2 linked regions of the Vulgatibacter sp. genome follow. The protein of the gene in region 1 interacts with the protein of each later gene in a pairwise test. Links are inferred from orthologs where the notes say so. Each region holds a gene or a part of one and is shown on either strand. Other genes may lie near its edges.

What was found.
Region 2: the proteins of ligA (region 1) and leuS interact in binary tests that used the Escherichia coli proteins (3 or more experiments, as listed by UniProt). The link is inferred for Vulgatibacter sp. from one-to-one orthologs.

What each region holds. Positions count from the first base shown.
Region 1 is NZ_JAWLCN010000002.1:296,572-303,468, forward strand. What follows is about bases 1,732-4,642. They hold ligA (NAD-dependent DNA ligase LigA), read left to right. Parts: upstream 1,732-2,104; coding sequence 2,105-4,180; downstream 4,181-4,642. Other genes in these bases: rho (transcription termination factor Rho), read right to left, coding at 1,732-1,807; ACESMR_RS05170 (acylphosphatase), read left to right, coding at 4,182-4,454. Also shown: more of rho, read right to left, coding at 1-1,731; ACESMR_RS05175 (ATP-binding protein), read right to left, coding at 4,807-6,897. UniProt on the Escherichia coli protein: DNA ligase that catalyzes the formation of phosphodiester linkages between 5'-phosphoryl and 3'-hydroxyl groups in double-stranded DNA using NAD as a coenzyme and as the energy source for the reaction.
Region 2 is NZ_JAWLCN010000015.1:12,861-19,894, forward strand. Bases 84-3,131 are described here. They hold leuS (leucine--tRNA ligase), read left to right. Parts: upstream 84-388; coding sequence 389-2,875; downstream 2,876-3,131. Other genes in these bases: lptE (LPS assembly lipoprotein LptE), read left to right, coding at 2,872-3,131. Also shown: more of lptE, read left to right, coding at 3,132-3,378; rpsT (30S ribosomal protein S20), read right to left, coding at 3,476-3,748; mazG (nucleoside triphosphate pyrophosphohydrolase), read right to left, coding at 4,064-4,900; ACESMR_RS22515 (tetratricopeptide repeat protein), read left to right, coding at 5,080-7,034.

The sequences.
Region 1 (6,897 bases):
GCTGCCGGAGGACCCAGACCCGGTTCAGGGTCATCTGGTCCATGAGGAGCTCTTCCTTGCGGGTGCCCGACTTGTTGATGTCGAGGGTCGGGAAGATCCGCTTCTCCATCAGCTTGCGGTCGAGGACGATCTCCGAGTTGCCGGTGCCCTTGAACTCCTCGAAGATCACCTCGTCCATGCGCGATCCGGTGTCGACGAGCGCGGTGCCGATGATCGTGAGCGAGCCGCCCTCCTCGATGTTGCGGGCCGCGCCGAAGAAGCGCTTGGGCTTGTGGAGGGCGTTGGAGTCCACGCCACCGGAGAGGATCTTGCCGGAGGGCGGCACCACCGCGTTGTAGGCGCGGGCCAGGCGCGTGATCGAGTCGAGGAGGATCACCACGTCCTTGCCGTTCTCGGCGAGGCGCTTGGCCTTCTCGATCACCATCTCGGCCACCGCCACGTGGCGGGTCGCCGGCTCGTCGAAGGTCGAGCTGATCACCTCGCCCTTCACCGTCCGCTCCATGTCGGTCACTTCCTCGGGCCGCTCGTCGATGAGCAGCACGATGAGGTGCACGTCGGCGTGGTTCGAGGTGATCGCGTGGGCGATGTTCTGCAGCAGCACCGTCTTGCCGGCGCGGGGCGGCGCCACGATGAGGCAGCGCTGGCCCTTACCGATCGGCACGAGCAGGTCGATGATCCGCGTGGTCACCTCGGCCTGCTCGTGCTCGAGGTGGAGCTTCTCGTTCGGATAGAGCGGCGTGAGGTTGTCGAAGAGGACCTTCTGCGCGTTCTCCTCGGGCGCCGCGTAGTTGATCGACTCGACCTTGAGCAGCGCGAAGTAGCGCTCGCCTTCCTTGGGCTGGCGCACCTGGCCGCTGATCGTGTCGCCGGTCCGCAGGTTGAAGCGGCGGATCTGCGAGGGCGACACGTAGATGTCGTCGGGACCGGGCAGGTAGGAAAAATCGGGCGAGCGGAGGAAGCCGAAGCCGTCGGGCAGCACCTCGAGGGTGCCCTCGCCGTAGACGCGGCCCCGCTTGACCGCCTGCGCCTGGAGGATCTCGAAGATGAGGTCCTGCTTGCGCATGCCGCCCGGCGCCTCGACGCCGAGGTCCTGCGCCATGCGCGCGAGCTGCGCCGTCTTGAGGCGCTTGAGCTCGGTGAGGTTGATCACCACCTCGTCGCCGGTGAGCTCCTCGGCAGCCTCGGCAGCTGCTGCCTCGTCCTCCTCGATGTCGTAGACGACCTGGGGACGTTCGCCGCGCTCCCCGCGCCTGCCGCGCTCGCCGCGGCGTCCCCGCCGCTCGGGGACCCCCACCGCGGTGGAGGTCGGCGCGGGGATCACGGGCTTCGGTCCGCGCTGCTGCCGTGCCTCGCGACGCTCGGGACGCTGCTCGGCCCGCGCCGCGCCGGCCTGCGCCTCGCGGCGCTCCGCCGACACGGGCTCGGCAACGACGAGCGGCTCGATTTCCGCGGGAGCGGGAGCGGGCGCCGGAGCGGGAGCCGCGGCCCCAGGGACAGGTGCCGGCGTCGCCTCCACGGTCTCCGCCGCGATCGGCGCAGGCGCTTCTGCAGCAGGCCCGGCAGCGACGGGTGCGGCCTCCGCCGCCGCAGCGGCTGCAGCCGGCTTGCGGGTGCGGCGGGGCTTCGCCGGGGCCTGGACCTCTGCGGTGGTCTCTGCGGCGGCGGCCTCGCCCTCGACGACGGCGGGCGCCGCTGCAGGGGCAGCGGCACGGCGGCGGGAGGTGGTGGTCGCAGCCTCATCCTTCGCAGCGGCGGCCCTGCGGGCCCGCGGCGCACGTGCGGGAGCTTCGGAGGAACGATCGGTCACTGTTTCGTCTCGTCGGTCTGCGTTTCGTCGTGCAGTCGGAATGGGAAGAACCGGGTGGCCCGCGACGTCGAGGGCGGGATGGGCAGGATCCCCGACGGTGCCCCTTCCGCATGGCGGAGCGAGGCGTACGTGCCATATCGGCCGTGGCAGCAATCACGTTTTCCCGCGCTCGAAGCAGCGGGGGGGAGCGGTTTGCGCGCTATGGGGGGATGAAACAAGGCGGAAGCTATAGTCGCGTCCGATCGCTGTCAAGGACGGTGGTGCGAACGGGATCTTCGTGGTGTAGGTTCCGCCCGCATGGCCGCAAAGAGCAGCAGCCCCGAGGTCAGCCGGCGAGTGGAGGAGCTCCGGGAGGAGATCCGCGACCACGATCACCGGTACTACGTTCTCGACCAGCCGATCATTTCCGACGCGGCCTACGACAAGCTCTCCCGCGAGCTGCAGGAGCTGGAAGCGGCGCATCCCGAGCTGCGCACCCCCGACTCGCCGACGCAGCGGGTGGGCGGCGCGCCGGCGCCCGGCTTCGCGAAGGTGGTCCACCGCAGGCCGATGCTCTCCCTGGCCAACGTCTTCGACGAGGGCGAGCTGGAAGATTTCGACGCGGGGCTGCGGCGGCGCCTCGACCTCGGTGAGGGGCAGCCGATCCGCTACACCTGCGAGCCGAAATTCGACGGCCTCGCCGTAGAGCTGATCTACGAGGAGGGGCGCTTCGTCCAGGGCTCGACCCGCGGCGACGGGGAGGTCGGGGAGGACGTGACCGGCAACCTGCGTACGATCCGCTCCGTTCCGCTCCGCCTCCACGGCACCGCCCCCGCCCGCCTCGAGGTCCGGGGCGAGGTGGTGATGTTCAAGAGGGACTTCGCGGCGCTCAACCGGCGGCAGGAGGAGGCGGGGGAGAAGGTCTTCGCCAACCCGCGCAACGCCGCGGCCGGATCGCTGCGCCAGCTCGATCCGAAGATCACCGCGAGCCGGCCGCTCACCTTCTTCGCCTACGAGGTGGGCGAGAGCACCGAGGCCTTCGCGTGCCACGAGGAGAAGCTCCGCCGCCTCGCAGCGCTCGGCTTCAAGGAGAGCGGCGCCTGGCGCATCGCCTCCGGCGTCGAGGAGCTGAAGAGCTACTGGAAGTCGATCCTCGAGCAGCGCCACGAGCTGCCCTACGAGGTCGACGGCGTGGTGGTGAAGGTCGACGACGAAGATCTCCGGGCGCGCCTGGGCCAGGTCTCGAAGAGCCCGCGCTGGGCAGTCGCCTACAAATTTCCCCCGGAGGAGGAGACCACCCGCGTCGAGAAGATCGACGTGCAGGTGGGACGCACGGGGGTCCTCACGCCGGTGGCGCACCTCGTCCCGGTCCGCGTCGGCGGCGTGATGGTGGCGCGCGCCACGCTGCACAACGAGGACGAGCTCCGGCGCAAGGACGTGCGCGTCGGCGATCGCGTGGTCGTGCGCCGGGCGGGCGACGTGATCCCCGAGGTGGTCAAGGTCGTCGTCGAGGTGCGGACCGGGCGGGAGGAGCCGTTCGAGTTCCCGAAGACCTGCCCCGCCTGCGGCGCCGAGGTGACGCGGGAGGTCCTCGAAGAGGACGAATCCGGCAAGTCGGTGAAGCTCGCTGCGGCCTGGCGCTGCACCAACAGCGCGTGCCCCGCCCAGCTGAAGGAAAGGCTGCGCCACTTCGTCTCGCGACGCGCGATGGACATCGAGGGGCTCGGCAACGAGCTGGTGGAGCAGCTCGTCGAGAAGGGCCACGTCCGCGACTTCGCCGACATCTACCGCCTCGGCGCGGAGGATTGGTCCAACCTCGACCGGGTGGTCGGTGAGGAGACCTACAAGATCGGGCCGAAGGTCGGGCAGAAGCTGGCCGACGGCGTCGAGCGCAGCAAGCACGTTCCCCTGCGGCGCTTCTACAACGCGCTCGGCATTCGCGGCGTCAACGAGGCGTTTGCCGCGGTCCTCGCGAAGCGCTACCCCGCCGTCGACGCGCTGGTGCGCGCGGACAAGGCGGAGCTCGAGCTCCTGCCCGGTGTCGGGCCCACGCGCGCCTCCTGGATCCGGCAGTTCTTCGATCGCGAGGAGAACCGGGAGGTGATCCGCCACCTCCTCGAGGTCGGCGTCGAGCCGCAGCCCGAGGCGGCGGTGCAGACCGGCGGCGCCTTCGCCGGCAAGACGGTGGTGCTCACCGGCACCCTCGCCGCCTTTAGCCGCGATCAGGCCAAGGCGGAGATCGAGCGGCGCGGCGGCAAGGTCTCGGGCTCGGTGTCGAAGAAGACCGACCTCGTCGTCGCCGGAGCGGACGCGGGCTCCAAGCGCAAGAAGGCGCAGGAGCTCGGTGTCGCCGTCGTCGACGAGGCGGGATTCGTGGAGATGCTCGGAGGCTGAGATGGTGCGCGTCGAGCTCAAGATCATCGGCAGGGTGCAGGGCGTCTTCTACCGGGCCAGCGCGCAGCGGGCAGCGGAGGAGCGCGGCCTCCTCGGATGGGTGCGCAACACCGGCGACGGGGCGGTGGAAGCGGTGGTCGAGGGCCCCAGGCCGCAGGTCGAGGACTTCGTCGCCTGGTGCAGGCAGGGCCCTGTCGGCGCACGGGTCGACGAGGTGGAGGCCAACTGGTCTCCCGCCCGGGCGGAGTTCTCGGACTTCCGCGTCCGGCGCTGACGACTCGGCTCCCTCGCCGCGGAGCGACATCGCCGTCGCCGGCCTGCCCGGCCCCACGGAGCGGGCCGGGCCGGAGGCGGTTTCGGCTTCAGCTGCAGCAGCACGAGCGCGCCGCCCGCTCGCCGCACTTGCAGGCGGGGGCGCAGCTGCACGAGGGCACGCAGGTGCAGGAAGCGGTCTTCGAGGCGCCAGCGTTGCAGTTGCAGGGGTTGCAGGTGCAGGGGGAGCAGTTGCAGTCCATGTCGTTCTCCGGGGGCGGGGTTCCTCGGGGCGGCTGATTCCGTCCCCTCTGCCCTTGCCTCGCTCGGGAAGACGCTCCACGGCGTCGCGCCTTACACGCGACCAGCCCCGCTCAATGCAGCTGGCGTGCGCCCCGTGCCTCCTTCTCCGTCTGGAACGCCGCCGCATGGAGCACCGGCAGGGAGACGTGGAAGGTGGCGCCCCTGCCCTCGGCGCTCTCGGCCCAGATCCTGCCCCCATGCCGCTCCACGATGTCGCGCACGATGTAGAGCCCGAGGCCGAGCCCGCCGTAGGAGGCAGACGACGCGTTCCTCGCCCGGAAGAAGCGCTCGAAGAGCTGCTCGAGCTGCTCCGCTGGGATGCCGATGCCGTGGTCGCTCACGGTGAGGTGGGCCTGCGTCCCTTCGTTCCGGATGGCGACGACCACCTCGCCGCTGCTGTATTTGAGCGCGTTGTCGACCAGGTTGGAGACCACCTGCTCGAGGCGGTTGGGATCACCCTGCACCAGCACCTCCCCCGCGGCCTCGAAGCGGATCCGCCCGGAATCCCGCGGCGCGGTGGCGGCCACGGCGTTCTCGGCGATCCGGGTGAGAGAGATGGGCCGCTGCTGCATCTCCATCGTGCCCGCCTGGATCCGGGTCACGTCGAGCAGATCGTTGATCAGCCAGGCGAGGCGCCCGAGGCTTGCCTGGGCCCGTTCGATGGCGGCTTCGTCCACCGGCAGGCCGGCGCGCACCCGGCGCTGGAGCATCTGCAGGCGCGTGGCAAGGGGCGTGAGCGGCGTCTTCAGCTCATGCGAGGCGACGGAGAGGAATTCGTCCCGGACCCGTACCGCCTCCTGCGCGTCGCGGTAGAGGCGCTCCGATTCGCCGAGGAGCCGGTCCCTCTCGCACTCGAGGGCGAGGCGGCTGCCCAGCGCCTCGACCGCTTGCGTCTCGGAGGGGTCGAAATAGCGGCGGGCGGTCGTCGCCTCCACCGCGAGGACGCCAGCGGGGTTGAAGCTCGAGGTGCCCACGGGCAGGCGCAGCCAACAGGAGGCCCCCTCGCAGCGCTGCTCCAGCCCTTCGGGCGGGCCCGCTCCTGCGAGCTCGGCGAGGCGCAGCCCCGTGGGAGGCGCCATGCCCTCGCGCTGCGCGAAGGCCTCCGGGACGAAGGGGCGCTCGCTGCGCCAGAAGATCGCCGTGGGGCCCAGCGTGTGCACCGAGCGCCGCAGCGCCCGCTCCACCCGGTCCTGCAGCGGGGAAATCGAGGCGAGGATCGTGCCGGCGTCGACCAGCATCCGCTGCAGGCTCTCCGCCCGCCGGCGCTCCGCGGTCATCGCGGCGAGGAGCAGCGCGGTGATGGTGGCCAGCGCGAAGAGGGCCTGCACCAGCACCACCCGCACATACTCCTGCACGGTGTAGAGTTCGGCGAAGGGCCCGTACCCGCGGGCGGTGAGGATCACCGCCAGCAGGGAGATTGCCGCAGCGCCCCACGCTGCGCCGCTGGGGCCGAAGCGGATCGCCGCCCAGGCGAGGACGGGAAAGGCTGCGAGCCCCAGGGCGACGAAGCGGGCCACCACGTCTGCGAGCATGAACCCCTGCGCGGTGAGCACGACGAGGCTCGAGCCGAGGAGGATCGCCTCCGCCAGCCGGGACGGCGGCGCCCGCAGGATCCGCGGTCGGGCGGCGAGGAGCAGCGCCGCGAGGCTCGCCGTTCCGAGGGCGGCGCTGCCCCACCAGGCGAGGGAGAAGCTCAGGATCGAAGCGGGAGGCTCACCTGCCAGCAGCGTCGTCACGAGCGCGAGCGCCGTCCCCGCCATCGGCCCTGCGAGCGTGCCGTAGAGGCCGAGCAGGTAGACCTCGCGCGCCCGCAGGAGCGGCAGCCCGCGGGTGGGCATCGCCCGCCGGATCAGGGTCGCGCCCACCAGGGGTTCCACCACGTCGGCGACAGACCAGCCCACGACGATCGCCGGGTCGACGCCCCTGGAGCCGAGGAGGAGCGCGTCCGCGACGAAGACCGCGAGGAGCAGCAGCGGCCAGCGCTCCCGCTTCCGCGAGACCAGCACGGCGAGCGAGAGACCGCTGGGCAACCACGAGCCCGCCAGGTTGAGCTCCGGCGCATAGGTCAGGCGGTAGCTCGCCAGGCCGAGCACCAGGTAGGCGAGACAGACGAACGCCGCTTCGGCGAGGGCTCTGCCGGTGAGGTATCGCGGGATGCTGCC
Region 2 (7,034 bases), on another replicon or contig:
GGCAAGGACTGGCTGTGGCCGGTGCCGGATTGCCCCGAGAACGACCGGGGCGTCCGGATTCGTCCTGCGCGCGGGGCCTCGACAGGATCGATCGCAGGCACCTATGATCCATCCATGAACCCGACCCCTGCAGCAGCCGTGACGAACGCCTCCTCCCGCCGCCCCGTGCAGCAGGAGTGGAGGCGACTTCTCGGCTGCCTGCGTACCGCGTAGGGCAGCAGGGCCCCGGGCGCGGGACCCGCCGGAAGGCCGGAGAAGCGGCCACCGACCCACACCGATTTTGCTAGAGTCCGCCCGATTTGCGCGGCCGGTTGCGGCCGTGCGCGGGCATCGCATCGAGAGAGCCCCGAAGCGCCGCGCGCGCGGGGCCGACAGGAGCCATACCGTCATGCAGGAGCGCTACGAGCCCAGGGCAATCGAGCCGAAATGGCAGGACCGCTGGGAGCGGGAGAACCTCTTCGCCGCAGGGCAGCGCGGCGACCTTCCGAAGAAGTTCGTGCTCGAGATGTTCCCCTACCCGTCGGGCGCCATGCACATGGGCCACGTCCGCAACTACCTCATCGGCGACGTGATCGCCCGCTTCGCCCGGATGCACGGCTTCGACGTGCTCCACCCGATGGGCTGGGACGCCCTCGGCCTGCCTGCGGAGAACGCGGCGATCAAGGACAAGCGCCACCCCGCCGACCGCACCAAGGAGAACGTCGCCTCCTTCAAGGCGGAGATGAAGCGGATCGGCTTCAGCTACGACTGGTCCCGCGAGATCAACACCTCGCACCCCGAGTACTACCGGTGGAACCAGTGGTTCTTCCTCAAGTTCCGGGAGATGGGGCTGGTCTACAAGCGCCACGCCTCGGTCAACTGGTGCCCGGGCTGCAACACGGTGATCGCCAACGAGCAGGTGAAGGACGGCCTCTGCGAGCGCTCCGGCGATCCGGTGGTGATCCGCAAGATGCCGGAGTGGGCCTTCCGGATCACCCACTACTCCGAGCGGCTGCTGCAGAACCTCGACACGCTGAACGAGTGGCCGGACGAGGTGGTGAAGAAGCAGCGCAACTGGATCGGCAAGAGCGAGGGGACCGAGCTGGTCTTCGGCGTCGCCGGCGCCGACGAGAAGATTACCGTCTTCACCACCCGCTCGGACACCATCTTCGGCTGCACCTACGTCGTGGTCGCCCCCGATCATCCGCTCCTCGAGCGCATCGTACCCGAGGACCGCAAGGAGGGCGTGCGCGCCTTCGCGACCGAGCAGGCCCGCAAGGCCGCGGCGAAGGGGCGCGAGGAGGAACTCGAGAAGGAAGGCGTCGACACCGGCGCCAGGGCGATCCATCCCTTCACCGGCGCGGAGCTGCCGATCTGGGCTGCCAACTTCGTGGTCTCCGACTACGGCACCGGCGCGGTGATGAGCGTGCCCGCCCACGATCAGCGGGACTTCGAGTTCGCCAGGAAATACGGCCTGCCGATCCGCCAGGTGATCCAGCCGGTGGGCGCCGACCGGCTCCCCGCCGATCCCACCGAGGCCTTCACCGAGGACGGCCTCCTCGAGGGGAGCGACGGCTTCGACGGGATGACCTCGGCGCAGGCCCGCAAGGCGATCGGCGCGAAGGCGAAGGAGGGCGGCTTCGGCGGCCCCACCGTCACCTACCGGCAGCGCGACTGGGGCATCTCCCGACAGCGCTACTGGGGCACGCCGATCCCGATCGTCTACTGCCTGCAGTGCGATCCGAACGAGGAGGGGATCCCCGTCCCCTACGACCAGCTGCCGGTGCGCATGCCCGACATCGACGTCGCCGAGGTGCTCACCGGCAAGGGCGAGCCGCCGCTGGCGAAGGTGCCTGCGTTCATCAACACCACCTGCCCGACCTGCGGCGGTCCGGCGCGCCGGGAGGCGGAGACGATGGACACCTTCGTCGACTCCACCTGGTACTACGCCCGCTACGTCGATCCGCAGAACGACCAGCTCCCCTTCTCCCGGGAGATGGCCGACCGCTGGCTGCCGGTGGACGTCTACGTGGGTGGTCCCGAGCACTCCACGATGCACCTGCTCTACTTCCGCTTCTGGACCATGCTCATGAACGAGCTGGGCCTGACGCCGATGGAGGAGCCGGTCCGCCGCCTGATCACCCAGGGCATCGTCAACGGCCCCGACGGCAGGAAGATGTCGAAGCGCTGGGGCAACGTCGTCACCCCCGCCTCGATCATCGAGCGGCACGGAGCCGACGCGGCGCGGACCTTCGTCTCCTTCGCCGGCCCGCCGGACAAGGACATCGACTGGTCCGACGAGCAGGTGGAGGGCTGCGCCCGCTTCCTCCACCGCGTCTGGCGGATCGCCGCCGGCAACCACCGGCACGCCGGGGTGCAATACGACGGGCCCTTCGAGGGGAGGGCGCTCGAGATCCGGCGCGCCGCCCACAAGGCGCTCAAGCGCGTCACCGAGGACATCGAGCGCGTCTCCTTCAACACCGCGATCGCCCGGGCGATGGAGCTCGCCAACTTCATCGGCCCCATCGACGTGCAGACCGACGCCGAGAAGGCGGCGATGGCGGAGGCGGTGCGCCTGCTCGCGGCGATGCTCTCGCCGATCGCGCCGCACCTCGCCGACGAGATCGCCGAGGCCTACGGCGCCACCGCCTCGCTGCAGGCGCAGCGCTGGCCCCACTACGATCCGGCGCTCACCGTCGACGACACCGTGAAGTACGCCGTGCAGGTGAACGGCAAGCTCCGCGGCGAGGTCGAGGTGGCGATCGACGCGGGCGAGGACGAGGTGAAGGCGGCGGCGGAGGCCGACGAGAAGGTGCTGCCGCACCTGGCGGGCAAGCAGCTGCGAAAGTTCGTCTTCGTGAAGGGCCGCCTCTGCAACTTCGTGGTGAGCGGGTGAGGCGCGGGCTCCTGGGCGCGGTGGCCCTCGCTGCCGCGCTCGCCGGCTGCGGCTATCGTTTCGCCGTCGGTGGCCCCGGCCTCCCCGACGGCGTCGGCCAGGTCCACGTGCCGGTCTTCGCGAACCGATCCACCGACGCGGAGGCCGGCGCGATCTTCGCCGAGGCGATGGCGGAGGCGCTGGCCCGGTCGGGCCACGCCGGCGGTCCCTCGGCGCCTGCGCGCCTCGAGGGGACCGTCCTCTCCACCGCCTCCCGTCCCGCTGCCACCGGGCCCGACGGGCGCGACACGGGGCTCTACCGCCTCGAAGCGAGGCTGCGCGTGGAGCTGCTGCGGCAGGGGCAGCTCCTCTGCGTTCGCGAGATCGCCGGGGGGGAGGACTACCTGCCCGCCGCCGATCTGCTCGGCATCGAGGCCTCGCGCAGGCAGGCGCTCCGCCGGCTCGCCGGGCGGCTGATGGAGAGCGCGAGCGTCGAGCTCTGCGCGGTGGTGGCGGCAGAGTAGGGGAGGCGCCTGGCCGGGCCGGGCAGGAACACGAATAGCGGGTACAGCCGCAAGGCCGTCCCGCTATTTCGCGTTCGACGCCGGGAGGCGTCGGAAATTACGCCTGGGCGCTGGAGGCGTTGACGGCCTTGGCCAGACGGCTGACCTTCCGGCTCGCGCCACGGCCCTTGATGATGCCCTTGGCGGCAGCCTGGTCGATGGTCTTGGTCGCCTTGGCGAGGAGCGCGGTCGCGGTGGCGGAGTCGCCGCTGGCGGCGGCCTCGCGGACCTTCTTCATCGCCGTCTTCACGGTCGAGCGGATCGCGTTGTTGCGAACGTTGCGCTCGGCCGACTGGCGCATGCGCTTCACTGCAGACTTGGTATTGGCCACGTCTCATTTCCCCTTGGAAAGCGGCGCCTTGTAGCAGGCGCGGGACGTCGGTGTCAATGCCCGAACGTCGCCGGTACGGCACACCTTCTCCACCGGGCGCCCGCCTCCTCCCTCGTTTCGGGGATTCACTGCGGGGCTGTTGTGGGAAAAGGCGCCAGCGAAAGCAGAAACCCCCGCGATCTTCCGATCTTCCGCCCTGCTGCAAGATGCAGCAGGGTGGGGGCCTGCGCGAAAAATGCCCGAAAGACCGGGCGCAAACGTCCCCCTGCCCACCGCCAATCCACAGCTTCTGTGGGCAACCGATGGATCAGTCAATCAGCCGAGCTCCCCCTGCTTCTCGAGGGCCTTGGCCTCCTCCCAGAGCCGGTCCATCAGCTCCAGCGGCGCCACCTGCCCCGCGCCGAAGCCCTGCTCGTGGAGGCGTTCCTCGACCCAGAGGAAACGCCGCTCGAAACGGCCGACCGCCAGCCGGAGCGCGTCCTCCGCCGGGGTGCGGGCGTGGCGCGCCAGGTTCGCCAGGGCGAAGAGCACGTCGCCGAGCTCGTGCTCGATCGCCTTCGGATCGCCGGAGGCGAGGGCCTCGTCCAGCTCCGCCAGCTCCTCGTCCACCTTGGCCCGGACGCCAGCCAATTCCGGCCAGTCGAAGCCGATCCGCGAGGCCTTCTCGGTGATCCGCTCGGCGCGCAGGAGGCCCGGCGCGTGGCGCGGGACCCCCTCGATCACCGAGACCCGCTGGCCCTTCTTCCGTGCCTTCTCCGCGGCCTTGAGCTTCACCCAGTTGCGGCTCACCTCGTCGGCGTCGGTGATCGTGACGTCACCGAAGACGTGGGGGTGGCGGTATTCGATCTTGTCGGAGATGGCCCTGGTCACGTCGGCGAAGTCCCAGTCGCCGTTCTCCCTGGCGATCTCCGCGTGGAAGATCACCTGGAAGAGCAGGTCGCCCAGCTCCTCGCAGTGGTCGCGGCTGGAGTCGCCCTCCATCGCGTCGAGGACCTCGTAGGCCTCCTCCACCAGGTAGGGCTTGAGCGAATCGAAGGTCTGCTCCCGGTCCCACGGACAGCCGCCGGGGGCCCGGAGCCTGGCCATGATCCCGACGAGGCGCGTGATCTCCTCGGCGCTGCGCCGCCGGGTCTGCTCGAGTTCCTTCTCCACCACACACCTCCGGTCCGAATCGCCGGCGGCCATAGCAGCTTCCCGGCGCGGCGTCACCGCCCGGAACTTGCAACCCGCACGGGCGTGCTACGATGCGCCGGATCGCAGCCCTTGCTGCAGTCGGGGGAGAGGTCGTCTTGCGAAGCATGCGCCCCATCGCGCATCTGGCAGCAGCCTGGTTGGTCCTGTTCGCGGCTGCGGCGGTGGCGGAGACGCCCGCCCTTCCCGTGGCGGCGGAGGCTACCGGTGTCGCGGAGCCGAGCGAGGAGGCCTGGGGCGACGAGTGGTTCGACTCCGCGGCGAAGGAGCGGGCGAAGGCCTTCGAGCAGCAGCTGGTGGAGGAGGCTGGCGGGGCTGTCGGCGCGCCGGCCCCCGCTGCCGACGAAGAGCGTCCCGCGGCACAGGCCCCTGCACCGGAGCGTGCGATCGTGCCCCCGCTGCACGGTCCCGCCGATCTGCAGGCGGTCTGGCGCACGCGCCGTGAGGCGATCCTCCGGCAGGACGCCGCCACCGCGGCGGAGGCGGAGGCGAAGCTGCGCCGGCTCCTCGTCGAGCTCGACGTCCGCGAGGTCCACGCCTTCGCCGCAGCCACGGTGCGCGAGAGCCGCAAGCTGGAGGCCTCCGCGCCTGCTGCAGCCCTCGATCGCGCGCGCCTCGCGGTGGCCCTCGCCCCCTCGCTGCCTCTGACCCATCTGCAGCTCCTCCGCACCCAGCTCGCCGCGGACCCGACGGCCTTCGGCACGATCCTCGGGATCGCCGCGGATTGCGTGGCCGCGGGCCTGGGCGATCCGCGGCACGTGCGCCTCCTCGTGGTTGACCTGCTCGCTGCCCTCGGCGCAGCGCTGCTCCTCGCCGGCGCCATCGCGCTCCTCTTCCTCGCGGTGGCCCACTGCCGCAGCTTCCTCCACGACTTCCACCACCTCTTCCCGCGGCGGATCTCGCGGCTGCAGACCGGCCTCCTCGCTCTGCTCGCGCTCGCGCTGCCGATCGCCCTGGGGTTCGGCCCGCTGGTGGTGGCGGCCCTGGTGCTCGCTGCGATCTGGCTCTACCTCGATCGCGCCGAGCGCATCGCCCTCGGCCTCTGGCTCGCCCTCGCCGCGCTCCTGCCCGCCGGTGCCGGCTTCCTGGCAGCGCGCCTCGCCTGGGACGACACCCGCGCCGCGTCGCTCTACGCGGTGGAACGCGCCGGCGACTTCAGCTCGCTCCGCGGCCTGGCCGCCGTCGCCCGCGAGCCCGGAGCCGATCCCGAGACGATCTTCGTGGTGGCCCGGAGCCTCAAGCGCCTCGGCCAGCTCGAGGAGGCGCAGGCGCTCTACGAGCGGGCGCTGGAGAGCAGGCCCCGCTGGCCTGCGGCGCTGATCAACCTCGGCAACATCCGCTTCCTCCGAGGCGACGCGGAAGGAGCGGAGGAGCTCTACACCCGGGCGATCGACCTCGACCCCGGCATCGCCGCCGCCTACTTCAGCCTCTCCCGGGTCCACTACGACCGCGTCGACTTCACCCTCGGCCAGGCGGCCCGGACCCGGGCGATCGAGCTCGATCGGCGCCTGGTGGAGAAATACGCGGTCTCCGAGAACGGCAGCGCGCCGGCGAACCAGTACGTGGTCGACGTGCCCCTGCCCGACGAGGACCTGGCGAAGGTGGCGGCGCGCAGCGAGGAGCCACGTCGGCTCGAGCGGCAGCTCACCGCCGCGATCCTCGGGCCGATCCCCGGCGCTGCGGCGCCCTTCTCCGGCGGGGGCTTCGCGCTCCTGCTCGTCGTCTGGACCGGCTTCCTCGCCCAGCGGATCCGACCGGCGAGCGGCTGCTCCCGCTGCGGCAGGGCGGTCTGCTCCTCCTGCGATCCGGAGTCCGCAGGCGGAAACCTCTGCGGCCAGTGCGTCCACGTCTTCGGCAAGCGGGCCGCGGTCGAGGCCGCAGCCCGCGAGGCGAAGGAGCGCGCGGCGAAGGCGCACCAATCCCGCCGCAGCCTCTGGTTCCGGGCGGGGGCCCTCGTCCTCGCAGGTCCCTTCCTCTCCGGCAGGATCGGCCGCGGCATGGTCTTCCTGCTCCTCGGCTGGTTCCTCGTCTTCCTCGCTGCCTTCCCCGCCGGCGTGGTGCAGCCGGTCTACGAGGGCTGGCCCGCCGTCTGGAA